Regions from separate parts of the Cedecea neteri genome, predicted to be linked through region 2. Evidence: predicted binding sites of a transcription regulator. Region 2 holds the regulator's gene; each other region holds the start of a gene.
What was found. Region 2 encodes Fur, which represses iron uptake genes when iron is present. Its sites were predicted from a motif close to ATAATAATGAGAACNACTATCAA; they were not measured.
Positions count from the first base shown of each region.

Region 1: the regulator Fur is predicted to act here: its motif matches at 3,142-3,164, upstream of LH86_RS20415 (Nramp family divalent metal transporter).
Region 3: the regulator Fur is predicted to act here: its motif matches at 2,698-2,720, upstream of ftnA (non-heme ferritin).

Region 1 is NZ_CP009459.1:4,383,042-4,393,654, forward strand. Features, by position in the region: gene LH86_RS20400 (alpha-keto acid decarboxylase family protein) at 1-182, opposite strand, end outside; gene mgrA (L-glyceraldehyde 3-phosphate reductase) at 352-1,341, shown strand; gene LH86_RS20410 (DUF2502 domain-containing protein) at 1,495-1,815, shown strand; gene LH86_RS20415 (Nramp family divalent metal transporter) at 1,863-3,119, opposite strand; gene LH86_RS20420 (NupC/NupG family nucleoside CNT transporter) at 3,465-4,652, shown strand; gene LH86_RS20425 (diguanylate cyclase) at 4,694-6,343, opposite strand; gene LH86_RS20430 (EAL domain-containing protein) at 6,376-8,559, opposite strand; tRNA gene LH86_RS20435 (tRNA-Ala) at 8,794-8,869, opposite strand; tRNA gene LH86_RS20440 (tRNA-Ala) at 8,915-8,990, opposite strand; gene LH86_RS20445 (YfeC-like transcriptional regulator) at 9,221-9,577, shown strand; gene LH86_RS20450 (YfeC-like transcriptional regulator) at 9,625-9,981, shown strand; gene gltX (glutamate--tRNA ligase) at 10,028-10,613, opposite strand, start outside.
Region 2 is NZ_CP009459.1:2,299,948-2,310,560, forward strand. Features, by position in the region: gene glnS (glutamine--tRNA ligase) at 171-1,838, shown strand; gene chiP (chitoporin ChiP) at 2,304-3,710, shown strand; gene chiQ (ChiQ/YbfN family lipoprotein) at 3,757-4,083, shown strand; gene fur (ferric iron uptake transcriptional regulator) at 4,178-4,624, opposite strand; gene fldA (flavodoxin FldA) at 4,904-5,434, opposite strand; gene ybfE (LexA regulated protein) at 5,614-5,892, opposite strand; gene ybfF (esterase) at 6,034-6,801, opposite strand; gene seqA (replication initiation negative regulator SeqA) at 6,976-7,524, shown strand; gene pgm (phosphoglucomutase (alpha-D-glucose-1,6-bisphosphate-dependent)) at 7,552-9,195, shown strand; gene LH86_RS10905 (EamA family transporter) at 9,230-9,658, opposite strand; gene kdpE (two-component system response regulator KdpE) at 9,695-10,372, opposite strand; gene kdpD (two-component system sensor histidine kinase KdpD) at 10,369-10,613, opposite strand, start outside.
Region 3 is NZ_CP009459.1:3,865,117-3,875,729, forward strand. Features, by position in the region: gene LH86_RS18025 (hypothetical protein) at 1-636, shown strand, start outside; gene LH86_RS18030 (DUF3574 domain-containing protein) at 636-1,073, shown strand; gene LH86_RS18035 (NupC/NupG family nucleoside CNT transporter) at 1,283-2,464, opposite strand; gene ftnA (non-heme ferritin) at 2,815-3,312, shown strand; gene LH86_RS18045 (UPF0149 family protein) at 3,355-3,930, opposite strand; gene LH86_RS18050 (alpha/beta hydrolase) at 4,004-4,747, opposite strand; tRNA gene LH86_RS18055 (tRNA-Leu) at 4,870-4,955, opposite strand; tRNA gene LH86_RS18060 (tRNA-Cys) at 4,968-5,041, opposite strand; tRNA gene LH86_RS18065 (tRNA-Gly) at 5,092-5,167, opposite strand; gene pgsA (CDP-diacylglycerol--glycerol-3-phosphate 3-phosphatidyltransferase) at 5,335-5,883, opposite strand; gene uvrC (excinuclease ABC subunit UvrC) at 5,941-7,773, opposite strand; gene uvrY (UvrY/SirA/GacA family response regulator transcription factor) at 7,766-8,422, opposite strand; gene LH86_RS18085 (DUF2594 family protein) at 8,906-9,130, shown strand; gene sdiA (transcriptional regulator SdiA) at 9,199-9,921, opposite strand; gene LH86_RS18095 (CoA transferase) at 10,075-10,613, shown strand, end outside.

The sequences.
Region 1 (10,613 bases), 2.1 Mb from region 2:
GCATAGCCGTCGGCGGCGTAGGCCGCGTTCAGCTCGTTAGCACAGCCCACCCAGGCAAGCCTCGGATGCGCAATCACGTGATCCAGGAAAACAAGGTTGTAGTCACCGGGGACGCCGAAGAGGTGGTCGATCCCGCCTTCGTTAAGCCGGTCAACAAGATAGTCTGCCACACAGTAGCGCATAGGATTTTCCTTCTATGAGGGCTTGCTGTGAGTATTAAGTAACCGGGATCGGTGTCGAGAATATATCCGATTTAAGGGGTGGCACGTGGAATTTACAGTGGAATACGGCGTATTCTGGGTTGTGAAAGCGTATACACTGATTTCTCTGTTACCTATAAGGATGACAATAATGACCTGGCAGCCCAACCCTGAACGCTATTCGTCTATGGAGTACCGTCGCTGCGGCCGCAGCGGCCTGAAACTGCCCGCTATCTCCCTTGGCCTTTGGCACAATTTTGGTGATGAAACGCTGCTGGAAACCAGCCGTCAGCTGCTGAGAAAGGCTTTTGATCTGGGCATTACCCACTTTGACCTTGCCAATAATTACGGGCCACCGCCGGGGTCAGCGGAAGCCAACTTTGGACGCATTTTGCGGGAAGATTTTCAGGCCTGGCGCGACGAGCTGATTATCTCCACCAAAGCGGGCTACACCATGTGGGACGGGCCTTACGGCGACTGGGGTTCGCGCAAATATCTGATTGCAAGCCTCGACCAGAGTCTGAAGCGCACGGGGCTTGAGTATGTCGATATCTTCTATCATCACCGCCCGGACCCTGACACGCCGCTGGCAGAGACCATGCGCGCCCTCGACCATCTGGTGCGCCAGGGCAAAGCGCTGTATGTCGGGATCTCTAACTACCCGGCAGATCTGGCCGAAAAAGCTATTGATATCCTGAACGATCTCGGTACACCTTGCCTGATCCACCAGCCGCGTTACTCAATGTTTGAACGCTGGGTTGAGGGCGGTCTGCTGGATCTGCTGCAGGAAAAAGGCGTCGGCAGCATCGCTTTTTCCCCGCTCGCCGGGGGCCAGCTCACCGACCGCTATCTGAGCGGCATCCCTGCGGATTCACGTGCCGCCAGCGGCAGCCGCTTCCTGAATCCTGACCAGATTACGGCAGAGAAGCTGGCAAAAGTACGGCAGCTCAACGCGCTGGCGGAGAAACGCGGGCAAAAACTGTCGCAGATGGCGTTGGCCTGGGTACTGCGCGATGAAAAAGTAACTTCGGTGCTTATTGGCGCGAGTAAAACTAGCCAGATAGAGGATGCCGTGGGAATGCTAAGCCAGCGCCATTTCAGCAAACAGGAACGTGCGGAAATAGAGGCGATCTTAGTGTAAACGTTTAACTTCTTTCCGGATTCAAGCCAGTACTTGTGCAAAAAGTGCTGTGGCCGATGATTTAGGAATTGTGTAGTTCATCGGCCCGTTTGTCGGTTTGTAATATTGTGTTAACAAGCCGCAACACGGCTCTGAGAACCAGGGAGAGAAAGTATGTTCAGGTCACTAATGCTTGCCCTTGCCTTACTGGCCGCGGCGCCGATGGTCGCTAACGCGGGTGAAATCACCCTGCTGCCGTCGGTGAAATTACAGATTGGCGATCAAGATTATCGCGGAAATTACTGGGACGGCGGCAGATGGCGCGACCGTGATTACTGGCACCGCAACTATGAATGGCGCGATCGCGGCTGGCACCGCCACCGTGGCTGGGATCGGGGCTGGGACCGCGGTCGGAATAGCTATGAACGCGGCTATCGCGAGGGCTGGAACGACCGCGATGACCATCGCGGCAGAGGTCACGGACACCGTCACTGACAAAAAAGGGCTGGATTATCCAGCCCTTCTCATTTTCTTTGGCAAGATTAGTTGCCAAACAGCGTACTGAAAATTAACCAAAGGTTGAGCGCCACCACCACCGCGACTATCGCCCAGCCGACCAGCTTAATCCAGCGCACGTTAACCAAATCACCCATCAGCTTTTTGTCGCTGGTAAACACCAGCAGCGGCACCAACGCCAGCGCAATCCCGAAGCTCAGCAGCACCTGGCTCATGACCAGAATACGCGTTGGGTCGAGCCCCATCATGATGACCACGAAGGACGGCGCCATAGTAATCGCCCGGCGAACCCACAGCGGAATATAAAAACGCACGAACCCCTGCATCACCACCTGCCCGGCAAGCGTGCCTACCACCGTGGATGACAAACCGGCCGCCACCAGGCTAAGCCCGAAAATCGTGGCTGCGGCATGGCTCAACAGCGGCTCCAGCGTTTTATAGGCATCTTCCAGCTCGGCAACGCCAGTATGCCCGGTGAAGTGAAACGCTGCGGCAGCGGTGGCCATCATCGCCAGGTTGACGAAACCGGCAATCGTCATCGCTATCGCCACGTCCCATTTAGTGGCGGAATAGCGCTCCGCCCGGTTGCCCGCATGCAGATGCTGAGTCAGAGAAGAGTGCAGGTAAATCACGTGCGGCATGATAGTCGCGCCCAGCACACCCGCGGCAAGATACACCGCCTCGGACGTCGGCAGGCTGGGGATCAGCATCCCTTTACCCAGCTCGGCAACCTTCGGCTGGGAAAAAATAAGCTCAACGATGTAGGCCGCCGCCACAAACAGCAGCAACCCGCCAATGACTTTTTCCAGTGGCTTTTGCCCACGGCTTTGCAGCATTAAAATCAGGAAAGTGGCTATCCCGGTCAGCACCGCCCCCTGGAGCAAAGAGACGCCCAGAATCAGCTTAAAGCCAATGGCCGCCCCGATAAACTCCGCGAGATCCGTCGCCATGGCGATAATTTCCGCCTGAACCCAGTAAATCCACACCAGCGGACGCGGGTAATGATCGCGGATTTGTTCGGCGAGGTTCTTGCCGGTAGCGATCCCCAGTTTGGCGGAGAGTACCTGGATCAGCGCCGCCATCAGGTTTGCCCACACCACCACCCACAGCAGTTGATAGCCATAGCTTGCCCCGGCCTGGATATTGGTCGCGAAGTTACCGGGATCGATGTAGCCGATAGCGGCGATAAACGCTGGCCCCATCAACGCCAGCCGCAGCTTGCGCGCGGTGCGTCCGGTATTGCTGTCAATGCGACTGCTTGTCATCTTCTGCCTCTGAGATATAGCCTTTGCTATGTTTCATGCTATCAAAATGAGAATGGTTATCAAGTTCATTTAGTGCGGGGAAATTGATTTCTCTGATAGCTGAAAACGATATGCAGGAGGCGTGAGATGGTGAATCTGGATGCCGGTTAACGGATTAACATTTGACCAACGTGTAAACTGTCGACAAGCCATCTTAACGTAACTTTTAGCTTCTTTACTTAACATAGCAGAAATGTATGGTGGATCACTATTTTTGCGTTCCGTCACAGGTCATCACTATAGTGTGGAATTGATCTCGTTTTCTTATTGCTTGTTACATAGAATGTGCAACGAAATTAAACCTGCCTCATATTTGGAGCAAATATGTCCCGCGTTTTGCACTTTGTTTTAGCGCTTGCTGTGGTCGCGCTGCTGGCTTTGCTGGTTAGCCCTAACCGCAAGCAAATTCGTATTCGCTTTGTCATTCAACTGTTAGTGATCGAAGTGTTACTGGCCTGGTTCTTCCTGACCTCCGACGTCGGCCTGGGCTTCGTAAAAGGTTTCTCCGAGATGTTCGAGAAACTGCTCGGCTTCGCTAACGAAGGGACAAACTTTGTCTTCGGCAAAATGAACGACGAAGGCCTGGCATTCTTCTTCCTGAAGGTGCTGTGCCCTATCGTGTTCATTTCTGCGCTGATCGGTATTCTGCAGCACATTCGCATTCTGCCGATTGTTATCCGCGCTATCGGTACCGTGCTTTCCAAAGTCAACGGTATGGGTAAGCTGGAATCCTTTAACGCCGTAAGCTCGCTGATTCTGGGACAGTCAGAAAACTTCATCGCCTATAAGGATATTCTCGGCAAGATGTCGCGCAACCGCATGTACACCATGGCGGCAACCGCTATGTCTACCGTGTCCATGTCAATCGTGGGTGCGTACATGACGATGCTGCAGCCAAAATACGTGGTTGCCGCGCTGGTGCTGAACATGTTCAGTACCTTTATCGTGCTGTCGCTGATCAACCCGTACCGCGTGGATGAGAAAGAAGAAAATCTGCAGATGACTAACCTGCATGAAGGTCAAAGCTTCTTCGAAATGCTCGGCGAGTACATTCTGGCAGGTTTCAAAGTGGCAATTATCGTTGCCGCCATGCTGATCGGCTTCATCGCCCTGATTTCTGGCCTGAACGCGCTGTTCGCTGCCGTGCTGGGTATCTCCTTCCAGGGCATTCTGGGCTATATCTTCTACCCGGTTGCCTGGGTGATGGGCGTACCGTCCGCAGAAGCGCTGCAGGTCGGCAGTATCATGGCGACTAAACTGGTGTCTAACGAATTCGTTGCGATGATGGATCTGCAGAAAATTGCCGGCAGCCTGTCGCCACGCGCGGAAGGCATCCTGTCCGTGTTCCTGGTGTCCTTCGCTAACTTCTCTTCTATCGGTATTATCGCCGGGGCCATTAAAGGCCTGAACGAAGAGCAAGGTAACGTGGTTTCCCGCTTCGGCCTGAAGCTGGTTTACGGCTCTACGCTGGTGAGTATCCTGTCGGCATCTATCGCCGCGCTGGTTATCTGATTTTTGCGTATTAAAAAGCCGGTGCTGGTCACCGGCTTTTTTTATGTCTGCGATTCAGCTTCAGCCTCGCCGCCCCAACACACTCTGTTGCGCCCCTGTTGTTTCGCCCTATACAGACGAATATCCGCCTGACTCTGGATCTGTTCCAGGTCACCGTCTGGGGCTTCTTCATGGGAAGCCACACCCAGCGAGGCCGTCACCAGCAGCGAAGACTCGTCCTCCAGCCTGAGCGGCGTGTTGACCAGCATCTTACGCACCCGCTGTGCCACGGCTATCGCCGCATGCAGGTCGGTGTTAGGCAGGTAGATACAAAACTCTTCGCCGCCGATGCGACCAACAATATCCTGGGTGCGGATCGCCTGCTGGATGCAGCGTGTGGCGTGGATAAGTACCCGGTCGCCAACCTGATGCCCAAAGCGGTCATTCACTTTTTTGAAATGGTCAAGATCCAGCTGAATCAGGGAGTAATCCACATATTGCGGGCTGATTCGCCCGCTCGTCTCAAAGAAGCCACGGCGGTTAAGTACACCGGTCAGATCATCGTGCAGCGCATGTCGGTGCATTTCCTGCTGCATATGGCCCATGTTGCGAATCAGCCGGCAAATCATACGGTGTGAGCCAAACAGAATAAGAATTACGGTTAGCCACATCACCACCAGCAGCACGCTAAAATGCCCAAAGTCCTCGTGCAGCCCCTGCCGGATGGTCTGAACGCTGACAAGAATTGCCCCCGTCCCGGAGACGTGCCCGAAAGTGGCATAAGCGTAGCCAAAGCGTAAGGTGCCTCGGGATTCATCAGCCAGCTTTTCAAGAATCATCTGCCGCTGCTTATCACTGAGCCGATAACCATTCTGCGAGCCAACGGGACGAGTAAGCGGATTCATCTGTTCATCAAAAAGCAGATAGGCGCTTTGCGTGTCCTCAGGCAAGGCGCTGGAGAGAAACAGCCGAAGCGTTTCGGTGGTGACCGCAATACCAAACAGCCCAATCCACCGATCGTCAAAGTCCACCGGAAGAGAGCCATTAATCAACGTTTTGCCGGTATCGGCGATATTTTGCCGCGTCCAGAACGGATCGCGGCGCGGGTTCAACAGCGGCGAACCAAGCACAAACGATCCCTGCATCGCCAGCGGGTTAGCACTTTCGATAAGCAGTTTGTTCACATCAGGAGAGAGCGACGCAATAAATCCCCCGGAGCGCGACATGTAGTAAACGTTGGACGAGAGGCGGTTGCTCCCGCCTGCTAACGGAAAGAGATCCTGAATGTCGCGCAGGGCCTGGTATTCGCGCCGCGTGAGTTTTTCCCTTTCCTCTTTCGGCTTGTTTTTAAAAGGCTGAACGCTGTCGGGGATAGGCAGGCTTTGTATATGCAGCGGCGACAGCATCTCTTTATTGCTGGCCCGGGAAGCCAGCTGCGAGATCGGCGTGAACTGCGGTTCATTCAGCGTTTCAATGAACATGCGGCGGAGATAGCGCAGGTTGTCCATCTGATATTCAGATTTGCTTTCAAGCCGGGCAATCACGCTTTCGAGGTGACTAAGCTGGCTGGTGCGATAGCCGTGGTTGAACAACTCCCCCTGCTGCCAGAACAGAAAGGTGATCAACAGAAAGAGCGACAGAAAGCACACATGGGTGATGCGCAGTGTTTTTACCATCGGCAGACGAATATGGCTAATCAACGACGTGCTCACGGTGATTCCTTTTTAGGGTGCAAAGGAGAGCGTCAGTGCTTGAGCTGCTGCAAAGGCTCGGGTCTCCCCACCAGATACCCCTGCAGGTATTGGACGCCAAGCTGCAGCAGGATGTCGCGCTGCTCTTCCGTTTCGACATACTCTGCGACGACGCTGAGCGACCTGGCCGCCGCCAGTTCACAAATGGACTTCACGATAAGCTTATCCATTACATCGCTGGTGATATCGCGGACGAAGCAACCATCTATCTTAATGATATCCGCCTGCAGCTTCTTCAGGCGCTCATAGTTAGCGTAGCCTGTTCCAAAATCATCAATAGCAATCTTAAAACCTTTCTCACGCAGCAGGGCAATATTTTGATTAGAGGTTTCTGAGTTTGAAAATGCCTGCTCTTCCGTCACTTCAATGACTACGGCGCTGGTCGGCACCTTGTAAACGTCAAACTGGGCAATAATCTGCTGGGCAATCTCTTTTTGCATTAGCGTGAGCGGCATCAGATTGACCGAAAAGCGCGTCTGCTGCACGTTGCCAGGATGCTTCGCAAGCCAGGCCAGCAGCATCTTCATCACCATCATGTCAAACCGGGTGCTCAGGTTAAACTCGGCGATAATTGGAATAAATTTATCCGGGGTAATGTGCTGGCCGCCTATCACCAGGCGGCTGAGAATTTCGTAATAGCCCTTACCGTCACAGTCGACAATGGGCTGTGCGTAGAGCTGGAAAGCATCTTCGTCGATGGCCTGCTTAATCTTTTGCAGCAACAGCACCCGCTCGGTTGTTTGCCCAGAGACAGCCTGCAGCCTGGCATCAAGCCCAAGCACACGCTGGGTGTCACTGGCTTTTTCAGCCAGATAGCTTAATTGCCCCAGCATGCGCTGCAGGTCTTCGGGCGAATCCACAATCCCCCAGGATGCCCCGTATTCAATTTCAAGGGAGACGTTGTGCCAGGGAATTTTCTTATTATTCAGGTGCTCAACAAAATAGGTCAGCCGGGCTTCTGTTTCACCCTCTCGTAAAAATAAAAGCAACTCACTACCGGGGAGCTGAAATATTTTTTCCCCCTCCAGCAGCCAGGGTTGTAATTCTCTGGCAATGGTTTTCTTACAGTAAATACGCATCATCATGCCGTAATGTCGGCTAAGAAACTCAAAGTTCGCCATTCTCAGGCAGCAAAGCGCCCCGGTTGGATAAGTCAGAATATGTTCTTCAAGCGCGCGTAAATTAGGTAATTGTGTTAATGGATCGGTCTGCGCCTGGAGATGGTAAACTCGCTTCATCCACTCATTTTTGTGGTAGGAAATAGCCATATATAACAGGCAAACGGTAAAGGAGATAAAGACGGAAAGAATAAAGGACAGGGCGTACTGCGTATTTACCCCCTGCAAAAAACTGGTGTTGTAGGTTAGCAATACCCACGCCGAAATGCCCCACAGCAGAGAAACCAGCCTTGCATTAAAGCGACGGATGCCTAGCGTAAACAGCACAAAGACCACCGGAACCAAATAGCCAGCAATCAGCTCGCTATGCCACGGCGAGCACATCAGCACCAGATACAGCGCCCAGGCAACCAGCCAGCATGGCGTATAGAGCCGGTGCTTATCCTGCCTGTAGTGGCGCACGCAGCGCCGCCAGAAACCGACGGCAAAATGCGGGTTCAGCAGCATACGCAACGGATAATAGAAAAGCGTGGTGAAGATGAGTGAAGCCACAACAAGATTCAGCACATCAACAATCATATAAATAACTGAGCCACCACCAAAAAACGGCGCGAGTTCAGGTGGATACTCAATCACATTACCCGCGAGGTACATCAGCAGCTTGATGGCAAACGGGGCGATAAAACCGAGCCAAAAAATACGCTGCCCCATGCCCTTATTGGGGAGTCCAAAACGCCAACGGGGGCCCACGTAGCGGCAGGTAATTAGACTGGCAACCAGTAAAGGAAATAGCAGACAAAAAATAAACGTAACAAGCGGTACAACAGATAAATCAAGCAGCCAGCTATAAATAATTAGCGACCCTAGCGTGAGGGGAAAAATCGCCGACCGACCATAAATAATAATCATTGCCATTATAAAACTTAATGGCAAATAGGCGAGGTAGGTTTTATGCCCATCAACAAGGGTTGTCGGTGAAATATAACGAGAAAATGGAATAAATAGTAAACACAGCGCCAGGGCAATCACTATTTTTTTTATCGCTTTGTAAATAATCATAGGCCCTGATGTTAATTTTATGTGACTGTTTAAAAAGTATTTTCAGCGAAAAGAGTACGTTTATTTCTTGAGCGAATCAAGTTTCTGACCTGCACAAAAGCAGTTCTTACCGTACAGCAGAAATAATAGAACAAGCAGACGTAAGTAGAGGTTTTTTTACTGAAGGGTCACCAAAAGCAGGTGTATTTGAGCCTGAAAAGTAAAAACCCCCGCCGAAGCGAGGGTTTCAAATTTTGGTGGAGCTAAGCGGGATCGAACCGCTGACCTCTTGCATGCCATGCAAGCGCTCTCCCAGCTGAGCTATAGCCCCACTGACAGGTGCTGATTTTACGGTACCAATCTGCTGGTGAAGATTTGGTGGAGCTAAGCGGGATCGAACCGCTGACCTCTTGCATGCCATGCAAGCGCTCTCCCAGCTGAGCTATAGCCCCAAACCGTAAAGACCTTGTCGTGTTGACGGGCGGCATAATATGAAACCCCACATAGCGTGTCAACGGCAATTTGTTCTTCCGCGATCAATCGCCTAAAAAGCCATCGCCTTCGGCAATTCTCGGTTGCATATCATCCCGTTGTAGTTAATTCTGTCACAGTTTAGCGTTAGTCAGTTCAATAAAATGAACCACTAATAAAGCCGTTTCGGCCGCAATGAAAAGGAATCACTGTGCTCAAGGAAAGAATGACACCAGAAGAACTGGCCGTGATCACCGGCTACAGCCGCCAGACCATCAATAAGTGGGTGCGTAAAGAAAATTGGGAAACCTCACCTAAACCCGGCGTTCAGGGAGGCAAAGCGCGGCTTATACATATAGATGAGCACGTCAGGGAATTTATCAACAGCACCCGCCGAGTGACGGAAAACACAGCCCGTTACAGCACAACGGACGCCTCGCTGGAAAATCTACTGCTCAACTCAGTTCAGCAAATGTCCGACAGCGAACAGAAAAAGATGTCTGCGATGCTGTTGCGGGACGGGATTGCCGGTTTACTTACACGGTTGGGGATCAGCGATAACGAGTAATTGCCCGGCTAGTGCCTGTCGGCGTCAGGAAAAATAAAGGATTACTGATGTTCAAGGAAAAAATGACCGCCGATGAACTGGCGGAGATGACGGGTTACACTCGCCAGACAATTAATAAATGGGTACTGAAACATAACTGGGAAACCACTGAGAAACGAGGCGTACCAGGCGGTAAAGCAAGATTTATTTATATCTCAGAGCAGGTAAAAGCGTTTATCTACAACACCCGCTATATGCGCGAAAAAGTGGCCTCTTATAGCGTCCTTCGTACGCCATTAGAACAGCTGATGCTCAACGCCCTGCGTACCCTTTCCCAAGAAGAGCAGCATAAAGTGACCGCTATCCTCGAGCGTGAAGGCAGCGAAGGTTTGCTTAAACGCCTCGGAATTCAAAAGAATGAGTAAATAAAAAAGCCGGTGACTGAGCACCGGCTTTTTACATTTGCGATGTTTACTGCTGAGCTTCACGCTCGCTGATGAAATCGAGCGCTTTATTGATGCGCGCCACGGAGCGCTGTTTGCCAATGGCATGCACGGTGACATCAAGGCCCGGAGACTGACCAGCACCGGTCACGGCGACACGCAGCGGCATCCCCACTTTACCCATCCCGACTTCCAGCTCATCAGCGGTAGCCTGGATAGCGTGATGAACGTTTTCTGCCGTCCAGTCGCTCAGCGCGACTAGTTTGTCACGCACGACTTCCAGCGGCTGACGTGCAACCGGGCGAAGATGCTTTTTCGCAGCGTCAGCGTCAAACTCGCTGAAATCTTCGTAGAAGTAGCGGCAGGTCTGTGCCATCTCTTTCAGGGTTTTACAGCGTTCGCCCAGCAGTTTTACCAGCTCAGACAGCTGCGGGCCGTTACGCGTATCAATATTTTCCTGCTCGATGTGCCATTGCAGGTGCGTTGCCACGTACTCTGGCTCCAGCGTATTGATGTAATGGTGGTTCAGCCACTGCAGCTTTTCAGTATTGAAGGCGCTGGCTGATTTGCTTACCGCGTTCAGGCTGAACATCTCAATCATCTCTTCACGAGAG
Region 2 (10,613 bases):
GAGTAAGCATTTGTGCCTTAAGCGGCTGACGTAAATCGTCAGCCGCTTTTTTATTGCTTGTCGCTAAGCAAATATGGATAACCCTAATTTATGCAACTAAAGGTTGTTTCCCGAGGCTGCTTATTAGATCATACGCCGTTAACTAAGGTACACGCTTTGAGGAACCCGCGATGAGTGAGGCTGAAGCCCGCCCAACTAACTTTATTCGTCAGATCATTGATGAAGACCTGGCGAACGGTAAGCACACCAGTATTTGCACCCGTTTTCCGCCTGAGCCAAATGGCTATCTGCACATTGGCCACGCCAAGTCTATTTGCCTGAACTTTGGCATCGCCCTGGATTACCAGGGGCAATGCAACCTGCGCTTCGATGACACAAACCCGGTAAAAGAAGACATCGAATACGTAGAGTCCATCAAGCACGACGTTGAATGGCTGGGCTTCCACTGGTCTGGCAACGTGCGTTATTCGTCTGATTATTTTGACCAGCTGTTTAATTATGCCGTTGAGCTGATCAATAAAGGGCTGGCGTATGTTGATGAGCTGAGCCCGGAACAAATTCGTGAATATCGTGGCTCGCTGACTGCGCCAGGTAAAAACAGCCCGTTCCGCGATCGTAGCGTTGAGGAAAACCTCGCGCTGTTCGAGAAAATGCGCAACGGTGAGTTTGCCGAAGGTACCGCCTGCCTGCGTGCCAAAATCGATATGGCCTCGCCGTTTATCGTTATGCGTGATCCGGTGCTGTATCGCATTAAATTTGCCGATCACCACCAGACCGGTAACAAGTGGTGCATCTACCCGATGTACGACTTCACCCACTGTATTTCTGATGCACTGGAAGGCATTACACACTCGCTGTGTACCCTGGAGTTCCAGGACAACCGCCGCCTGTATGATTGGGTGCTGGATAATATCACCATCCCTGCCCATCCGCGCCAGTACGAGTTTTCTCGCCTGAACCTCGAGTACGCCATCATGTCCAAGCGTAAGCTGAACCTGCTGGTGACCGAGAAGATTGTAGAAGGCTGGGACGACCCGCGTATGCCGACTATTTCCGGCCTGCGCCGCCGCGGCTATACCGCAGCATCCATTCGCGAGTTCTGTAAGCGCATTGGCGTCACCAAGCAGGACAATACCGTTGAAATGGCTTCTCTGGAATCCTGCATCCGTGACGATCTTAACGAGAATGCGCCGCGAGCAATGGCTGTATTGGATCCGGTAAAAGTTATTATCACTAACTACCCTGAAGGTGAAGAAGAGACGGTCACCATGCCGAATCATCCTAACAAACCTGAAATGGGGAGCCGTGAAGTACCATTCAGCCGCGAGATCTATATCGATCGCGCTGACTTCCGCGAAGAAGCAAACAAGCAATACAAGCGCCTGGTGCTGGGTAAAGAAGTTCGCCTGCGTAATGCCTATGTGATCAAAGCCGAACGCGTAGAAAAAGACGCAGAAGGTAATATCACCGAACTTTACTGCACCTACGATCCGGAAACCCTGAGCAAGGATCCGGCAGACGGTCGCAAGGTGAAGGGGGTTATTCATTGGGTGAGTGCGGCACACGCGCTGCCGGTTGAAATTCGTCTGTACGATCGCTTGTTTAGCGTCGCGAATCCAGGGGCTGCGGAAGATTTCCTGTCTACCATCAATGCGGATTCCCTGGTTATTCGCCAGGGCTTCGCTGAGCCTAGCCTGCAGAACGCGGAAAAAAGTAAGGCATATCAGTTCGAGCGTGAAGGTTACTTCTGCCTGGACAGCCGCTATGCGACGGCGGAAAAACTGGTGTTTAACCGCACCGTTGGCCTGCGTGATACCTGGGCTAAAATCGGCGAATAATAGCCGTTTATTGCCTGATGAAAACGCCGCTAAATGCGGCGTTTTTTCTTTTTACTTACCGACCATTAACGTTGTGTACACATTCGCGATGCGAATTAATTCTCATTTGCATTTTTCGTGAATACCTCCTCGAACGACATGATCTTTTCCCCGTAATCTCCTGATGCTTATAATGAAAGCGCTCTCAAAGAAATTTTATTCTTAAAATCAATCGTAATCAGGGTTAATAATCTGCTGCGCAATTTTGTTACAAATGCACATAGATTATGTGCTCTCTGTCATACTCCAGGAAATCTCTGATACAAAGTCATTGATAATTCGCGTCGCGAAAAATAGTCTATGAGCAGCAGTAATGCGGGTGTGTTAGGCAAAAACCGCTTTTAGCCGTCAGGCAATTTTACTTTTTTTCGTCATTGGCGCTTTTCACGTCAGACGATGATTTTTACGTCAAAGAGGAATTTAACTATGCGTACGTTTAGTGGCAAACGTAGTGCGCTTGCTCTTGCTATTGCAAGCGTTACCGCTCTTTCAGGCTTTGTAGTGGCTCCGCAGGCTAGCGCCGCGGGCTTTGTTGATGACTCTACGCTAACCGGTGGCATCTATTACTGGCAGCGTGAACGTGACCGTAAAGATGTGTCCGACGGTAAGTACAAAACTAACCTGTCGCACTCAACCTGGAACGCCAACCTCGACTTCCAGTCTGGCTATGCGGCCGATATGTTTGGTTTCGATATTGCCGCCTTCACCGCCATCGAAATGGCCGAAGACAGCGCCAGCGGCCACCCGAACGAAATCGCATTCTCCTCTAAAAATAAAACCTACGACGAAGACTACTCCGGCGATAAAGGTGGCATTAGCCTTTATAAAGCGGCGGCTAAATTCAAATACGGCCCGGTTTGGGCTCGCGCAGGTTACATTCAGCCAACCGGCCAAACGCTGTTAGCACCACACTGGAGCTTCATGCCTGGTACTTATCAGGGGGCTGAAGCGGGTGCCGCATTCGATTACGGCGACGCCGGTGCGCTGAGCTTCTCCTACATGTGGACTAACGAGTACAAGGCGCCATGGCACCTTGAAACCGACAAGTTCTACCAGAACGATAAAAAGACCAAAGTTGATTACCTGCACTCCATCGGCGCGAAGTATGACTTCAAAAACGATCTGATTCTGGAAGCAGCATTCGGTCAGGCTCAGGGCTTTGTTGATCAGTACTTTGCTAAAGCCAGCTACAAATTCGACGTTGCAGGCAGCCCGCTGAGCACCAGCTACCAGTTCTACGGTACCCGTGACAAAGCCGCGAACAACACCATCAATGATATCTACGATGGCACCGCATGGCTCCAGGCGCTGACATTTGGCTATAAAATTGGCCAGGTCGACCTGCGTCTGGAAGGGACCATGGTGAAGGCAGAAGGCCAGCAGGGTTACTTCCTGCAGCGTATGACGCCAACCTACGCGTCTTCCAACGGTCGTCTGGATGTGTGGTGGGATAACCGCTCTGACTTCAACGCCAACGGTGAAAAAGCCGTGTTCTTCGGTGCAATGTATGACCTGAGCAACTGGAACCTGCCGGGTTGGGCAGTCGGTGCTTCTTACGTTTATGCGTGGGATGCAAAACCATCTACATGGGCGCTTGATGCTTCCGGTAATCGTCAGGATCTCGCTTCCAACAAGATCAAAGAGTCTTCTTACAGCCTCGACGCCATGTATACCGTGCAGGAAGGCCGTGCGAAAGGCACGCTGTTCAAACTGCACTTCACTCAGTACGACAACCACTCCGACATCCCAAGCTGGGGCGGTGGTTACGGCAACATGTTCCAGGATGAGCGTGACGTGAAGTTCATCGTGATTGCTCCGTTCACCATCTTCTGATGTGAAACCGGGCGCGTAAGCGCCCGTTTTTTATAAGGAATCGAACATGAAAAAGATTTTACTGGTTACCGCCGCTGTTTTCACGCTGTCTGCCTGTGTTCAGCCTCCGGCTCCTCCGGAAGATTCGCGCCTGAAACAAGCCTATAGCGCCTGTATTAACACGGCGGAAGGCAACCCGGATAAAATTGAAGCCTGCCAGAGCGTGCTGAACGTACTGCGTCAGGAAAAACAGCACAAAGCGTTTGTTGAGAAAGAGACGGTGAACGTGCTGGATTACCAGAAATGCATCCAGGCAAGAAAGACGGGCAATGATGAAGCCGTGAAGGTGCGCTGCGATAAGATTTGGCAGGAGATTCGCGCCAATAACAGCTGATAGCCTTTTTCAGTCAATAAAAAAACCGGCAAGGGAAACCTGCCGGTTTTTGCTTTTAAACGCCACCGAAGCAGCGTTCATTAATGCGGATTACTTATTTAGGATCGTGGGCGGTGTCGTCTTCGCGGCAGTCGCCTTCAGCACAGTGTCCGTAAAGATAGAGGCTGTGGTTAGTCAGGCGGATACCGTGGCGTGTGGCGATTTCACGCTGGCGTGATTCAATAGAATCATCGCTGAACTCGATCACTTTCCCGCAGTCGAGGCAGATCAGGTGATCGTGGTGATGCTGTTGGGTCAGTTCAAAAACGGATTTGCCGCCTTCAAAATTATGACGGGTCACGATCCCTGCATCATCAAACTGGTTCAGCACGCGATAGACGGTCGCCAGGCCAATTTCTTCGCCCATGTCGATCAGACGTTTATATAAGTCTTCCGCGCTGACGTGATGATTTACCGGCTCTTGCAGCACTTCGAGGATTTTTAATCGCGGAAGCGTGACTTTCAAGCCGGCCTTCTTTAATGCGGTATTGTTGTCAGTCATGCGGAAAGTGTCCTGTTGCTTAACGATTCGCTCAAACTGCAGTGAGCGTAAAGAGTAATGCGTCTCATTATAGAACTGCTACTTCTAAATGGGAACCGCAAGTATGGTGCAAAATAAGGCTGAAAAATCGTGGCGGCGTCGCCATTTACAGTAATTATCAGCCAAGCTATCAGGAAGACATTGTACAGGGATGTACGAGAAAGTTACAAACTTGTAGCAATTATTTTCATTGCTACAAGCTATCAAGATGGCGCAAATATCGCATTTGCGCCACGGAAATCAGGCGTTAATGATATCGGCCAGATTCAGTTCTTCAGAAACCTGTTTAACCCACTTCTCAACGCGCTCAGCGGTCAGCTCCGGCTGGCGATCTTCATCGATGGCAAGGCCGACAAAGTTGTCGTCATCCGCCAGGCCTTTGGAGGCTTCAAAGTGGTAGCCAGCGGTTGGCCAGTGGCCGACAATCGCCGCGCCGCGTGGTTCGATGATGTCGCGAATGGTCCCCAGCGCATCACAGAAGTATTCCGCGTAGTCTTCCTGGTCGCCGCAGCCGAACAGCGCAACCAGTTTGCCGTTGAAATCGACTTCTTCAAGAGTAGGGAAGAAGTCATCCCAGTCGCACTGGGCTTCACCGTAGTACCAGGTCGGGATGCCGAGCAACAGAATGTCGAAACCTTCGAGATCTTCTTTGCTGCTTTTAGCAATGTCATGCACCTCAGCAACGTCTTTACCGAGCTGTTTTTGAATCATTTTCGCGATATTTTCGGTGTTACCGGTGTCGCTGCCGAAAAAAATGCCTACGATTGCCATGAGTAAAATAACCTCTTGAAACTTAATAGTATGCTGGCCGTTCAATGCCCACGTATAGGGCAATCATAGCAGAACAGCCCCAGCAGCGGAAACAGCTATCACGCCCGGGTGCACAGTCTGCAACATGGTTTTGCTCACCCTTTTGAGATTTCAGATAACCCGTAGGGCGGCTGAAGGTGTTACCCGAGATTTTTAAGCTGCTCGAGCAACATCTCTTCGATCAGTTCGCTACGGCTGATGTTACGGGCGTCAGCCAGCTGGTTGAGGGCATCGACCGCCTCGTTGTTCAGTTTTAGCTCAACTCGCTTCAAACCACGCACTTTATCGCGCTTCAGCTGATTGCGCTTATTGATACGCAATTGCTCATCGCGCGAGAGCGGATTAGTTTTCGGCCGCCCGGGGCGACGCTCGTCCGCGAACAGATCTAATGTAGTACGGTCCGTTTGTTCTTTTGCCATGATTAGAATACTGACAGGAAATTCTGGCTGCAGGGGCAGGGTGCCGGTGCAATTAAGCGCGCCATCATACATCAGCGCGCCATTCCCGCCAACGCGTTAGCGACTTCAACTGCCCGGTCGGTCTGTTTTTAATCAGTTTTTCTACTCTGCGTCGATAAATCGGTGGATCGCCCGTAAAACGGCATCCGGTTTTTCCGCATGAACCCAATGACCCGCTCCAGCGATGACGTGAGCACGGGCCTGCGGGAACTGACTTAACAGCGCCTCGCGGTGGCTTTCATCAACGTAAGGAGAATTCCCGCCGCGAATAAATAGCGCAGGATGTGGCCAGGCCGGGACAGGCTGCCAGCCAACGATATTTTCGTATTGCTGCCAAAGCACCGGCACGTTGAATTTCCACTCGCCGTCAGCAAAGGATTTCAGCAGAAACTGAATGACGCCTTCCTCAGCTATGTGGTCGCGCATGATTTGCGCCGCCTGCTGGCGAGTTTTTACGCCCGCTTCGGTGACCGCGCGAATAGCCGCGAAAATTTCGTCGTGGCGGCGAACCTGATAATTAACCGGCGCAATATCTATCATCACCAGCTTATCAATACGTTGAGGGGCGATTGCGGTAAGCGCCATCACCACTTTGCCGCCCATAGAATGGCCAATAAACGTCGCTTTCTCGATGCCGTATTCGTCCAGCGTGTCCAGAACGTCCCCGGCCATTGCGGCATAGCTCATATCATCGCTGCGCGGCGACAGCCCGTGATTGCGCAGATCGATCTGCAGCAACGCATGATCTTTACCCAGATCCCGCGCCAGAACGCCCAGGTTATCCAGGCTGCCGAACAGGCCGTGAATCAGTACGATAGGGGAATTGCTATTCAATTGTTGCGCAGTTTGCAGGCGAGCATTTAATTTCATGGCAAAGTTCTTTATTTTGGTTCGTTTGGTTAGGGTATCATGTTGGCATTCTCGCGGGCGTGCGGCAAATATTCAGTTTACTCTGACTTTGAGTCGCCTCTCCTGTTCGCTGTTGGGATTTGACCCTATAATCCCAACGACTTGTATTCAGAAAAGATATCGCACTGGATTAAGATGAAAACAATCGAAGTTGATGACGAGCTTTACCGCTATATTGCCAGCCAGACCAAACACATCGGCGAGAGCGCGTCAGACATTTTACGGCGTATGCTTAAATTTACCGCCGGGCAAACACCAGCAGCCACTTCTACGCCAGCCGCGCCTGAGCGCGCTGCGGCTCCCGTTGTTGAAGAAAAACCTGCGAACACCGCTCGCAACCGCGTGCGTGCCGTTCGTGAGCTGCTGCTTTCCGATGAGTACGCTGCCCAGAATAAAGCCGTAAACCGCTTTATGATGGTGTTGTCCACGCTGTATCAGCTGGATGCAAAAACCTTCGGTGAAGCCACTGAATCGCTGCATGGCCGCACCCGCGTCTATTTTGCTGGCGATGAGCAAACGCTGCTGGCAAACGGCAATCAAACCAAGCCCAAGCATGTTCCGGGCACCCCATACTGGGTGATCACCAATACGAATACTGGTCGTAAATGCAGCATGATCGAACACATCATGCAGTCAATGCAGTTCCCTGCGGAGCTGATTGAAAAGGTTTGCGGCACTATTTAAAAACCTGGCGTCAGTAAGGAAGAGCCAATGGCTAACCACGATCGTGCGGGCCAACCTGCACAACAGAGCGACTTGATTAACGTAGCCCAGCTTACGGCGCAGTATTACGTGCTTAAGCCAGTGGTGGGGAATAGCGAACACGCGGTGAAATTCGGGACCTCCGGCCACCGCGGCAGTGCAGCACGGCATAGCTTTAACGAACCTCATATTCTGGCGATTGCGCAAGCTATCGCTGAAGAACGCGCGAAGAATGGGATCACCGGCCCGTGCTATGTGGGCAAAGACACCCACGCGCTGTCCGAACCTGCGTTTATCTCCGTGCTGGAAGTGCTGGCCGCCAACGGCGTGGACGTCATTGTGCAGCAGGATAACGGCTATACGCCAACGCCTGCGATTTCTAACGCCATCCTGGTGCATAACCAAAAGGGCGGCGCTCAGGCGGACGGGATTGTGATCACGCCATCCCATAACCCACCGGACGACGGCGGCATCAAGTACAACCCGCCAAACGGTGGCCCGGCTGATACCAACGTCACCAAAGTGGTTGAAGATCGCGCTAACGCACTGCTGGCCGACGGCCTGAAAGGCGTGAAGCGTATTACGCTGGATAAAGCCTGGGAAAGCGGCCACGTTCAGGCGCAGGATCTGGTTCAGCCGTTCATCGAAGGGCTGGTGGATATCGTCGACATGGCCGCGATTCAAAAAGCGGGCCTGAAGCTGGGGGTTGATCCTCTCGGCGGTTCCGGGATCGAGTACTGGCACCGTATCGCGAAGCACTACAACCTTGATCTGACCATCGTGAACGATCAGGTCGACCAGACTTTCCGCTTCATGCACCTGGATAAAGACGGCGCAATCCGTATGGACTGCTCCTCCGAATGTGCGATGGCGGGCCTGCTGGCGCTGCGCGACAAATTCGATCTGGCCTTTGCCAACGATCCTGATTACGACCGTCACGGTATCGTCACGCCGGCTGGCCTGATGAACCCGAACCATTACCTGGCCGTGGCTATCAACTATCTGTTCCAGCACCGTCCGCAGTGGGGCAAAGATGTGGCCGTCGGTAAAACCCTGGTTTCCTCCGCGATGATTGACCGCGTGGTAGAAGATCTGGGCCGCAAGCTGGTGGAAGTCCCGGTGGGCTTTAAGTGGTTCGTTGACGGACTGTTCGACGGCAGCTTCGGCTTCGGTGGTGAAGAGAGCGCCGGGGCATCATTCCTGCGCTTCAACGGCACCCCATGGTCGACCGACAAAGACGGTATCATCATGTGTCTGCTGGCGGCAGAAATCACCGCCGTTACGGGCAAAAACCCGCAGCAGCATTACGACGAGTTAGCCGCGCGCTTTGGTGCTCCGAGCTACAACCGTATTCAGGCCCCAGCCACTTCAGCACAGAAAGCCGCGCTGTCTAAACTGTCACCTGAAATGGTGAGTGCAGACATGCTGGCTGGTGACCCGATCACCGCTCGTCTGACGGCGGCACCGGGCAACGGCGCTTCCATCGGCGGCCTGAAGGTAATGACGAAGAACGGCTGGTTTGCTGCTCGTCCGTCCGGCACTGAAGACGCCTACAAGATTTACTGTGAAAGCTTCCTGGGTGCTGAGCACCGCGAGCAGATTGAGAAAGAAGCGGTAGAGATTGTTAGCGAAGTGCTGAAAAGCGCGAAGTAATAGGTAAAAAGGCTCCCCTGGGAGCCTTTCTCTTTTAACCCAAAGCCACCATCAGTGCGCCGCAGGTGATAAGCGCCACGCCTATCCCGGCAATCAGCGACACTTTCTCACCGAACAAAATCACTGCCAGAATCACCGCGAACACCACGCTCAGCTTATCGATAGGGGCGACCTTCGACACGTCACCACTTTTGATCGCCATAAAATAGAACAGCCAGGACAGCGCCCCGGCCACGCCGCTTAACAAAATAAACAGCAGCGCTTTTTTATCGGCAAACACCGTACTAACAAGATTCAGTTTTCCCTGAACCACAACCACCCCAACTAAAAATAACGCCATGACCACGGCGCGAACGGCCGTGGCGGTGTTGGCGTCCAGATGCTGCAAACCAACCTTACCAAAAATAGCGACCAGCGCTGCCGTGGCGGCAGACAACAGGGCGTAGACTAACCATGCGCTCATAACGGGCTCCTCTTGAACGAGCCAGAGGTTACTCCTTCAGAGCATAAAACGGTAGCCGATTCCGGTTTCGGTGAGCAGGTGGCGAGGGCGGGCAGGATCGCTTTCCAGTTTTTGGCGCAGGTGGCCCATATAAATGCGCAGATAGTGACTGTGCTCCACGGCATTTGGGCCCCAAACCTGATTAAGCAACTGGCGCTGGGTCAGAACTTTGCCGTGATTATTCAGCAGGGTAGCTAACAGGCGGAACTCAATCGGGGTCAGGTGAATTTCCTCTTCGCCGCGGGTAATACGGCGCGAGGCGAGGTCGACCCGGATTTCGGAAAACTGATAAACCGGATCGGGCTGAACGGTGCTGGCGTGGCGACGCAGGGCGACGCGAAGCCTGGCCTGCAGTTCACCGATGCCAAACGGCTTGCTGAGAAAATCGTCTGCGCCAGCGTCCAGGGCGGCAATCTTCGCCTGTTCGTCACTCCGGGCCGACAGGACGATGACCGGCGTCTGGCTCCACTGGCGGAAGTCACGAATAAAATCGATGCCGTCGCCATCCGGCAGGCCGAGATCCAGAATCACCAGGTCTGGCTTGCGGGTGGCGGCTTCAATCAGGCCACGCTGCAGGGTTTCGGCATCAAAAACGCGCAACGATTCATCTTCCAGCGCGGTGCGCAGAAAGCGGCGGATCTCTTTTTCATCCTCAATTATCAGAACCGTTGTCACAGCACCTCAATCATTTCAGGGAGTTCGGGGGGAGGCGATAAAGGTAGCACAACGTGGAAGCTGGCACCGCCTTCCGGGCGGTTAAGCGCAAAAATTGTGCCGCCGTGAACTTCAACAATCGCCCGGCAGATAGCCAGCCCCAGACCAACGCCAGGAATCGCTGACTCTTTGTTACCGCGAGCAAATTTATCAAAAATCAGCAGCTCTTTACCAGCGGGAACCCCCGGGCCGCTGTCCCAAA
Region 3 (10,613 bases), 1.6 Mb from region 2:
AACGTTACCCCGGTGCAGAAGCGCAGCCTGTTGCTGCTGCCCAGTCTTGCCCTGGTCGGCGCGCCCGTGATGGCTTTGCTCCCGGCTCTGGCCCCTGCGTTGCCGGGCGATAACGCGGCCAATGGCCTGGCGCTGCTGTTTGCCCGCAGCGCTGGGCAACTGCTCGCCCCGCTCCTGCTCAGCGAAAAACAGGTCCGCAACCGGGCAGGCAAAACCTTCCGGCTGATGCTGGCGCTGCTGCTTTTCACTTTGTGTTATTTCGCCGTAACGTACTCGGGATCTTTGTGGCTGGCCGCGCCGCTGATCGTTCTCGCGCATTTGTTCAGTAACTGGTTCTATCTTGTCGCCACGCTCAACGTAATGGACAGTTTCCCCAGACAGCAGGTTGGTGCCGCCATGGCAGCCACCTGGCGACTGCAGCTTGGTATTACGTTAGTCGCCCCGCTGGTCACGGGAATGATTGCCGGATACTTCCCGGCGCAGTGGGTACTGCCCGGCAGCGGCATCTGCGGGATTATTCTTGCCCTGTTGATGCTCGGTGACTTGCGAAAAGTACGGAATTGTAATTTGATATCGCGGCGGAATCATTCCGCATTTAATTTTAATAATGATGATGACAGTAAGACAGGTGGATAATGGGATTTTATAAAGCAACACTTGCCGGGGCATTGGCTCTGGCTCTGGCGGGCTGCGTCGCGCCAGCGAAAACCACATCGGCAGTAACCGCCCCGGCTAAGCAGTGCCAGGCTGGCGATCAGATGACGCAAACCACGCTCTATTTCGGCATCAGCCGCCCATCCGGGGCGGAAATTACCGCCAATGAATGGCGTAGCTTTGTGGATAAAGACGTGACCCCACGTTTCCGCGAAGGGCTGACTGAATATGATGCCAAAGGCCAGTGGCTGAATGCTAAGGGTGAAGTGACCCACGAACCGAGTAAAGCGATCATGCTGATTCGTGGCAGCGATGCGGAGAGCAGCAAAAAGGTAGACGAACTGCGCTCTATCTATAAAACTCGCTTTGCGCAGGAATCCGTGATGCGCGTTGACCAGCCGGTCTGCGCCGCGTTCTGATGATTTTGCCTTAAAGAAACGGCGGGGAAACCCGCCGTCTCAGAGTACTGACAAACCTCTGGTGATAGAAAAAATACCAGACGGTACGTTTAAAAAAACAGGAAAATCAATTCATTGATTTTCGGCTGATAACTACCAAGAGGGGAAAACCACGCTTTTTCTCTCTTTGTCAGCAACAAAAACGGCGGGGAAATCCGCCGTTTTTGTTTTTACAGCACCAGCCCGGCAAACGCCGCGGACAGCAGGCTGACCAGCGTCGCGCCGTACACCAGGCGAAGACCAAAGCGAGAAACCACGTTCCCCTGCTTTTCGTTCAATCCTTTGATAGCCCCGGCCACAATCCCGATGGAAGCAAAGTTAGCGAACGACACCAGGAAGACCGACAGGATCCCCAGCCCGCGCGGCGACAGCGTCGCCATGATCTTCTGCAGCTCAATCATCGCCACGAATTCGTTCGCCACCAGCTTGGTAGCCATAATCCCGGCCGCTTTCAGCGCATCCGCCTGAGGAATACCCACCAGCCAGGCAAACGGATAGAAAACGTAGCCCAGAATTTGCTGGAAGCTCAGGCCGAAGACTGTCGCGAACAGCGCATTGATGGCGCTGATAAGCGCGATAAAACCGATCAGCATCGCCAGAATAATCATCGCCACTTTGAAGCCTGCGAGGATGTATTCCCCCAGCATTTCAAAGAAGCTTTGAGATTCGTGCAGCTTCTCAAGCTTGATTTCTGGCTCGGCGCCCGGACGAGTCGGGTTAATGATAGACAGGATAATGAACGTGCTGAACATATTCAGGATCAGCGCCGCCACCACATACTTCGGCTCCAGCATCGTCATGTAGGCCCCGACGATGGACAGCGAAACCGTGGACATCGCCGTCGCGGCCATGGTGAACAGGCGGCGAGAGCTAAGATCGCCCAGCACGCCTTTGTAGGCGATGAAGTTTTCGGACTGCCCCAGAATCAACGAGCTCACGGCGTTGAATGATTCCAGCTTGCCCAGGCCGTTCACTTTAGAAAGCAATGTGCCGACGATGCGAATAATGATCGGCAGAATGCGGAAGTGCTGCAGGATCCCGATCAGCGCCGAAATAAAGATTATCGGGCACAGTACGCCGAGGAAGATAAAGGCCAGGCCCGCTTTGCTCATGCCGCCAAAGACGAAGTCGCTACCCTGTCCCGCGAAGGTCAGTAGATGGCCAAAGAAACCGGACACGCCGTTAATCACCCACAACCCACTGTCGGAGTGCAGGAAGAAGAACGCCAGCAGGCCTTCAATGACGATAAGTTGTAACAAATAGCGGATGCGGATGGTTTTACGATCGAAGCTCACCAGCCACGCCAGTCCCATGATGACAAAAAGTGCGAGAAGAAAATGAAGAATGTTCATGTGCAGTCTAATTTTGAAAGAAACGTATTTAGCCACAGCTCCCGCGTCAGGTAAATGGCGGACATAAGAATATTTAGCCATAAGATTTTCCAATGACAACATAGACTTACTCTTAGCATGGTTACCATTTTACGCAATTAAATATGACTAATTCATGACACTTTATTTGGCAATAAAATAGCGAAGCGGAACAAGATTAATTCTCATTATTAATCCATTTTGTCACAAATAAAATAATAGTAACAACCATTCTCATTACACTAATATAATTAACAATTTCTTTGCATTATGGAAAATTAATAATTAAAGTAGCGCCATATTAACGCCCCTCAAAAAATATGGAGCCTGTGATGCTGAAGACGGAAATGATTGAAAAACTGAACGAGCAGATGAACCTTGAACTCTACTCCTCCCTGCTTTACCAGCAGATGAGCGCCTGGTGCAGCTATCACAGCTTCGAAGGGGCTGCCGCGTTCCTGCGTCGCCACGCTCAGGAAGAGATGGAGCACATGCAGCGTCTGTTTGCCTATTTAAGTGATACCGGGAGCATGCCGCGTATTAACGCCATTCAGTCCCCGTATTTAGAATACGCTTCACTGGACGAATTATTTAAAGCGACCTACGAGCACGAGCAGTTAATTACCCATCAGATTAATGCTCTGGTTCATTCCGCAATGACCTCTCAGGATTACCCAACCTTTAATTTCCTGCAGTGGTATGTTGCCGAGCAGCATGAAGAAGAGAAACTGTTTAAATCCGTGCTGGATAAACTCAGCCTGGTGGGCAAAAGTGGTGAAGGCCTGTACTTTGTCGATAAAGAGCTGGCCACGCTGGACGCTCAGGCTTAATTGCCGTGAAGTAGCAGGCCATTGCGGCCTGCTATTTTTATTTTAGTGCAGTGCCCCGCCGTTTCGCTGGCTGTGCCAGTACCCGTATAGCGCCAGTGCCGCAGGTTTAATCGCTTCAATGCTTGCCAGAAATGCTTCCGGCGTCAGGCTTTCAAACTTCGCTTCATTCTCTTCCAGCCCATGCAGGGCAATCGCCTCCAGCTCTGGCTGAAGCTCTGCCGGCAGCGCAGGCCAGCTTTCCAGCGCCACGCCGCGCATATAGCCGTAGCACCACTCTTCCACAATGGTGATTTCGCGGTTATCCACTTCGCTGGTACCAAACAGAGGCTCAAACTGCCCCGGATACTCCGCAAGGCGTTCAGCAATGTCGTTCATATGCTGGAATACCAGCACGCTAAAGCGCGTCAGCTCTTCTTTGCTTTCCCATTCTGGCTCGACATCGCCGCCCCATACCGCCCGCAGCACGGTAGCAGGTTCGGTCACAGTTAGCCCCGACAGCAGCGCCGTGAGCAGCCCATCCAGCTCGGCTACATCGATCACCGAATGCGCGGTGCCATACTTCAGCAGGATGTCATCCAGCCAGATAATTTCGTCTTCGTTCAGCGGGCCCTGGGTCATTTTTGGCTTCCTCGTCTCGCGTTTTGAATAAAATTTGGCGTAGTGTACCCGTTCTACGCGCGACGAGTCATTTTCATTCCGCTTTCGTCAGGCATTCCACCAACAATTGACAGGTTTTGTCGTAGAGCGAGGGATCGTGTTGCAGCGCCTGCCAGACGCTGTTGTGGTCGGCACCCGGCACGGTCAGCAAAGCATGTTTGCCCTGCCCTGACGCCGAATCATAAAGCCGCTGTGGGATCTCCGCCGGGATCACCCGGTCTTCAGCCGCGGCGATGATCAGGACATTACCGCCAAACTCAGCCACGGCCTGCCAGGCGTCACTCTCAGCCCAGCTTCGCGGCTGGCGGATGATGGCGGAAAATTCAGGCCCGAAGTTTACCCGGTAAGCCGAAGGATGATACACGCCCGGCACCATCAGGATAAGGGAACGCAGAGACACGGATTGGCTCAGTTGCAAAGCGTTGTACGCCCCCATGCTGACGCCCATGCAGCCGGTCAGCTGAGCACCTAAATGCTCGGCAACCGCCAGCGCCTGGTCGGTGCGGCTGATTAAAGAAGAGTGTGAGAGATCGCCGCCAGTTTCCCCGTGGCCGATGCAATCAAAAGCCGTGCTGCCAAAACCGAGCTCCGCCATTAAGTGTCGGTAGCGAAGGCTCGCCTCGCGGTCTTTTGAACCTCCGTGGATCATCAGGACGTGGCCTTTACTGGCAAAAATACTGTCAGCCTTGAGCCTGCGGCCCTGAAAAGCGACATCAAATGCGTGTCGGGAAGAAGTGTTCATGGTTGCCTGATGGAATGCCAGTGAAGGATTTAGCATGGCATTCTTTTAGGGGAACAGACAGGATAATGTTCACAACGCCAAATCGCAGGCAATAAAAAACCACCCGAAGGTGGTTTACACGACACTGCTTATCATTGATTTTATTCTTTTTATTCCCATGGTACCCGGAGCGGGACTTGAACCCGCACAGCCATAAGCCGAGGGATTTTAAATCCCTTGTGTCTACCGATTTCACCATCCGGGCTCGGGAAGAAATTGGAGGCGCGTTCCGGAGTCGAACCGGACTAGACGGATTTGCAATCCGCTACATAACCGCTTTGCTAACGCGCCAAAATCTTTTGCCTTTTCAGGCAGGCAACAGAAATTCTATTACCTGAATTTGGAGCGGGAAACGAGACTCGAACTCGCGACCCCGACCTTGGCAAGGTCGTGCTCTACCAACTGAGCTATTCCCGCTTTTTGTACAAGTGATTGTTGGTGGCTATTAAGCTAATCACTTGATTTTATTATCTTCCGGCAAACGTTGCTGCCTTTCGATGCGTTGCATTCTACTTACCTGACGCAATGAGTCAATGAAATTTTCTAACACCACGAATCGTTTGCTGAATTTTGCGCCGGATAGATCACGGTTCGAGCAAATCACCGCGTGCAGCGGCCAAATATTGGAACATTGACCAGAACGTTAGTACCGCCGCGACGAAGAAAAGCGCGATACCGGTGTACTCGATCCACATGTTTGGTCGCCACAGCATGCCAATCAGCGCCAACATTTGCGCCATTGTTTTGGTTTTACCGATCCAGGAAACCGCCACGCGGCTGCGCTTACCAATTTCCGCCATCCATTCACGCAGCGCGGAAATAATAATCTCGCGGGCGATCATCGTGGCCGCAGGCAACGTCACCCACCAGGCATGATAGTGTTCCGCCACCAGCACCAGCGCCACAACCACCATGACTTTATCGGCAACGGGATCGAGAAACGCACCGAAGCGGGTGCTTTGGTTCCAGCGACGCGCGAGAAAACCGTCAAACCAGTCGGTTATGGCTGCCAGCCAAAAAATGAAAGCGCAAAGGAACGGGGCCCAGTTGAATGGCAGATAAAACGCCAGCACAAAGAACGGGATAAGGATGACACGAAACAGCGTGAGCAGTGTTGGGATATTGAATCGCATAGTGCCAGTTAACTATCTGTCATAAGTGGAAATTGTCTCTATGTTGCTACAGAGCCCTTAATGTTTCAACGAGTAGTAGATCTTTTCTGCCAATGCCTGCGAGATGCCCGGCACTTTTGCGATCTCCTCGATGGAGGCATTGATTAACGGTTGCAATCCGCCCATATACTTCAGCAGCATCTGGCGGCGTTTTGGCCCGATGCCTTCAATTGTCTCCAGCGAACTGGTGCTTTTCACCTTCGCCCGTTTTTTACGGTGGCCGGAGATCGCATGATCGTGTGAATCATCGCGAATATGTTGGATCACATGCAGAGCTGGAGAGTCCGGCGGTAAAGAGAATCCCTCCCCTTCCGGCTCAAAGAACAATGTTTCCAGCCCGGCTTTGCGGTCGCTGCCTTTGGCCACGCCCAACAATAAAGGATGGTGTTTATCCCAGGGCACGTCCAGCTCGGCAAACACCGCCTTCGCCTGCCCCAGTTGCCCTTTCCCGCCGTCAATCAGGATCACATCCGGGATTTTGCTTTCTTCTATTGCTTTACCGTAGCGGCGGTGCAGCACCTGATTCATGGCGGCGTAGTCGTCTCCCGGCGTAATACCGGTAATATTGTAGCGGCGGTATTCCGACCGAAGCGGGCCGTTACTGTCGAACACCACGCAGGAAGCGACGGTTTGCTCCCCCATGGTATGGCTGATATCAAAACACTCCATCCGCTTCACTTCCGGAAGTTTTAACACTTCGGCCAGCGCTTTCAGGCGCTGGTGAATGGTGGACTGCTGTGAAAGCTTTGTCACCAGCGCCGTGGCCGCATTGGTACGGGCAAGCTTCAGGTAACGCGCCCGGTCTCCACGAGGTTTAGTCTGCACGTTCACTTTACGCCCGGCCAGCTCGCTCAACGAGTCCGCCAGCAGAGATTTGTCCGCCAGCGCGAAGTCGAGCAGGATTTCAGAAGGCAGGGTGCGCATCTGGCTGCCCTGCAGGTAGAACTGCCCGACAAAGGTCTCTACCACTTCGCTGAGTCCGGTGCCTGCCGGGACTTTCGGGAAGTAGCTGCGGCTGCCCAATACTTTTCCCTGGCGAATGAACAAGACGTGCACGCAGGCCATGCCCGCATCAAAGGAGACGCCAATCACGTCCAGATCGTCCCCGGTGTTGGAGACAAATTGCTTCTCGGTAATACGTCGAACCGCCTGAATTTGATCGCGGATCCTCGCGGCCTCTTCAAATTCAAGATTTTTGCTCGCCGCTTCCATACGGGAAATAAGCTGCGTCAGCACCTGATCGTCCTTCCCCGCTAAAAACAGGCGAACATAGTCCACCTGCCGGGCATAGTCTTCTTCGGTGACCAGGCCTGAAACACAGGGCCCAAGGCAGCGGCCGATTTGATACTGAAGGCAAGGTCGCGAGCGGTTACGGTACACGCTGTTTTCACACTGGCGAACCGGAAAGACTTTTTGCAGCAGCGCCAGCGTTTCCCGCACCGCATAGCCGTTAGGAAACGGGCCAAAGTATTCGCCCTTGGCGTGCTTCGCGCCGCGGTGCATCGCCAGCCGCGGATGGCTGTCGGCGCTCAGGAATATAAAGGGATAGGATTTGTCGTCTCGCAGCAGCACGTTGTAGCGCGGCTGATAGAGCTTGATGTAGTTGTGCTCCAGCAGCAGAGCCTCGGTTTCCGTGTGGGTCACCGTGACATCAATATGCTGGATCAACGCCACCAGCGCCTCAGTTTTACGGCTGGCAAGATTCGTGCGGAAGTAACTGGAGAGGCGTTTCTTCAGGTCTTTAGCTTTGCCGACATAGATAACCGTGCCGCCGGCATCGTACATGCGGTAGACGCCGGGCTGGCTGGTTACCGTCTTGAGAAAAGCCCGGGAATCAAAAGGTTCACTCACTGCTGATTAACGTCTCCGCATTGAATAACCCGTGGCGAATTGCCAGGTGCGTCAGCTCTACGTCCCCGCTGATATTCAGTTTACTAAACATGCGGTAGCGGTAACTGTTCACCGTTTTAGGGCTGAGATTAAGCTGCTCAGAGATCTCATTGACCTTCTGGCCTTTGGTGATCATCAGCATAATCTGTAATTCACGCTCAGACAAACTGGCAAAAGGGGATTCAGCCTCTGGTGCTATCTGGCTTAAGGCCATCTGTTGAGCAATGTCGGAGGCGATGTAACGCTGGCCCGCATTAACGGAACGAATGGCATTTACCACGTCCTGAGGCGCTGCGCCCTTACTTAAATACCCGGCCGCACCGGCCTGCATGACTTTGGCAGGCAGCGGGTTCTCGGTGTGGATAGTCAACATGATAACTTTGATATCTGAAGAGTAGCGGGCAATTTTGCGGGTGGCTTCCAGGCCACCGATCCCCGGCATATTCATATCCATTAACACGACATCGACCGGGTTACTGCGGCACCATTTGATGGCATCCTCACCGCAGTTCACTTCACCCGAGACTTTGATGCCTTTAATCTCTTCCAGAATGCGTCGTATCCCTGCGCGCACCAGTTCGTGGTCATCAACAAGAAGAACGTTGATCAAAGGGCTATTCTCCAGAAAGGGATAACGCTGCTGATAGCTAATTGAGCATATATTAACGTTTTTCCGGCAACATTAAAATCCAAATTGCGGTCAGCACATTCTGTTAACACTTAAGAAGAATATATCTTTACTTTCAGGCTTGTTTCTGCGGCATACCTCAACATTCTAAACATCGTGTTCAGCCGATTATTCTCTGATTAAAAAACAGCTAATTATCAAAATGCGACCAGCATCAAGAATAAAAACCTTATTCTCTCTCTTTATTTAACGTTAGTTAAACGAGAGCGAAACAATTTGTTTTTAATTCTCAGCTTTCCCTGTGGGAATAACCCTGCGCAGGGGTTGTTTATTACCATAAACAGTCAAACGCATTCTCACCCATCGAACATGAATAATTCTGATGAATGTTATGGTATACTCCGCCGCCTTATGAATATCACTGTGCATAATGGCAGCGTACTAACTAAGCATTGAGGAAAGTAAATGAGCACTCCAGATTTTTCCACCGCCGAAAACACCCGTGAACTGGCACAAGAAGTCACCTGTCTGAAGACGCTGTTAACCCTGATGCTGCAGGCTATGGGCCAGGCCGATGCGGGCCGCGTTATCCTGAAAATGGAAAAGCAGATCGCTCAACTGGAAGACCCAACTCAGGCGGAAGTATTCAGCAATACCGTTAAGCAAATTAAACAGGCTTACCGTCAATAAGCCGGGGCGGCTGGCAGAATCCGGGTTCGCCAGCCGTCAGTACCTGACGCAGCAGTTGCCCTCCAGGTTCAGATAATCCCCATCGCCGCCGCATAGCAGGCTATCTGCGTCTTGTTTGGCGCGTTGAATTTCTTCTGCATATTCTTCTGATGGAAGTTCACCGTGTTCTCAGAAATGGACAGGATAATCGCAATTTCTGCCGACGTTTTCCCTTCTCCGGTCCACTGAAGAATCTCTCTCTCGCGCTTGCTGAGTTTCATGTCAATCATCTCGACCGACGGATCGTCCAGCCGATTTAACGTCGCCATACTCAGCTCGGCAAGGTAACTCAGCCGCAGCCCAAGCTCATCTTCCGCAACAATTTCTGTACGAACATTTGAGCGTGAAACGGAGAGAAAACCAGCCGTACGGTTAGGCGCCATGACGCAATGAGTCCGCCCTGATGCGAGACCGTGATCGCGCGCGGCATCCCAAAGCTCACGAGATTCAGCAAACAGGGCGTCGCTCCAGATTATTTCACCGCGCATGAAATTAGATTGTTTCAATACCGGGTCAATAGCAAAATAGTTTTCTGTGACGTACCACTCTAGCCATTTTTGCGGATAAGAACTCTGCAATGATAATTTAGGCCGCGTGAAAGGCACCGGGTGCCGAACACACAGTGAAAAATAATCAAAGCCCAGGTGTTGAGTTTGTTGTTGAACTAAAGTTTGTAATTCGCTGGCTTCAGTAATTGACAGGAAAAGTTCGAGCGCTTCCCGTCGCCAGCTAAAAAAGTTACGTTCCAGCATTATATCTGGCGTCTCTCCTGGCGCTAAAAAGTATTTCATTAATAGAATGTAATAAGCTAACACATTTATTAAAGTAATTAATGTGATTTATGGTTTTTCCGCCACAATTCTTCGGTTTTTACATATGTCAGGAAAAATTTACTGGAGCTCTGTATGGTTAAATCTTCGTTTCCCCTCCTCTTCGATGCAATGGCCCGGGATCTGGGGTTGGAAATAGCTCAGCCGTCAGTGACCGTGACGGGTCAAGGAGAGCTCAGTTCCCGTTTTCCTGTGACCGAATTCGCCACCGCCAGCCTGGCGACGGCGGGTTGTGCCCTGAGAGCCCTGCTTGCTCGCCCGGATGCACCGCTTTATATAGACCAGCGGCTGACCTCATACTGGTTTTCAACCAGCCATTTCCCCGTGAACCGCGCTCCCGCCGCGCTGTGGGATGAATTTGCCGGGGATTACGCCACGCGGGACGGCTGGATCCGCCTGCATACCAACGCGCCGCATCACCGCCAGGCCATGGAAAGCGTCCTGGGTGTGAGCAAGGATAAATCAGCGCTCGCCCAGCGAGTTACCGCGTGGGGAAAAACTGAGCTTGAAGCGGCGATCGTTGCCGCGGGTGGATGCGCGGCCGCGATGTTAAGCCACGCCGAATGGCTGAAACATCCACATGGGAAAACCGTCGCGGCAGAGCCATTGTTCTG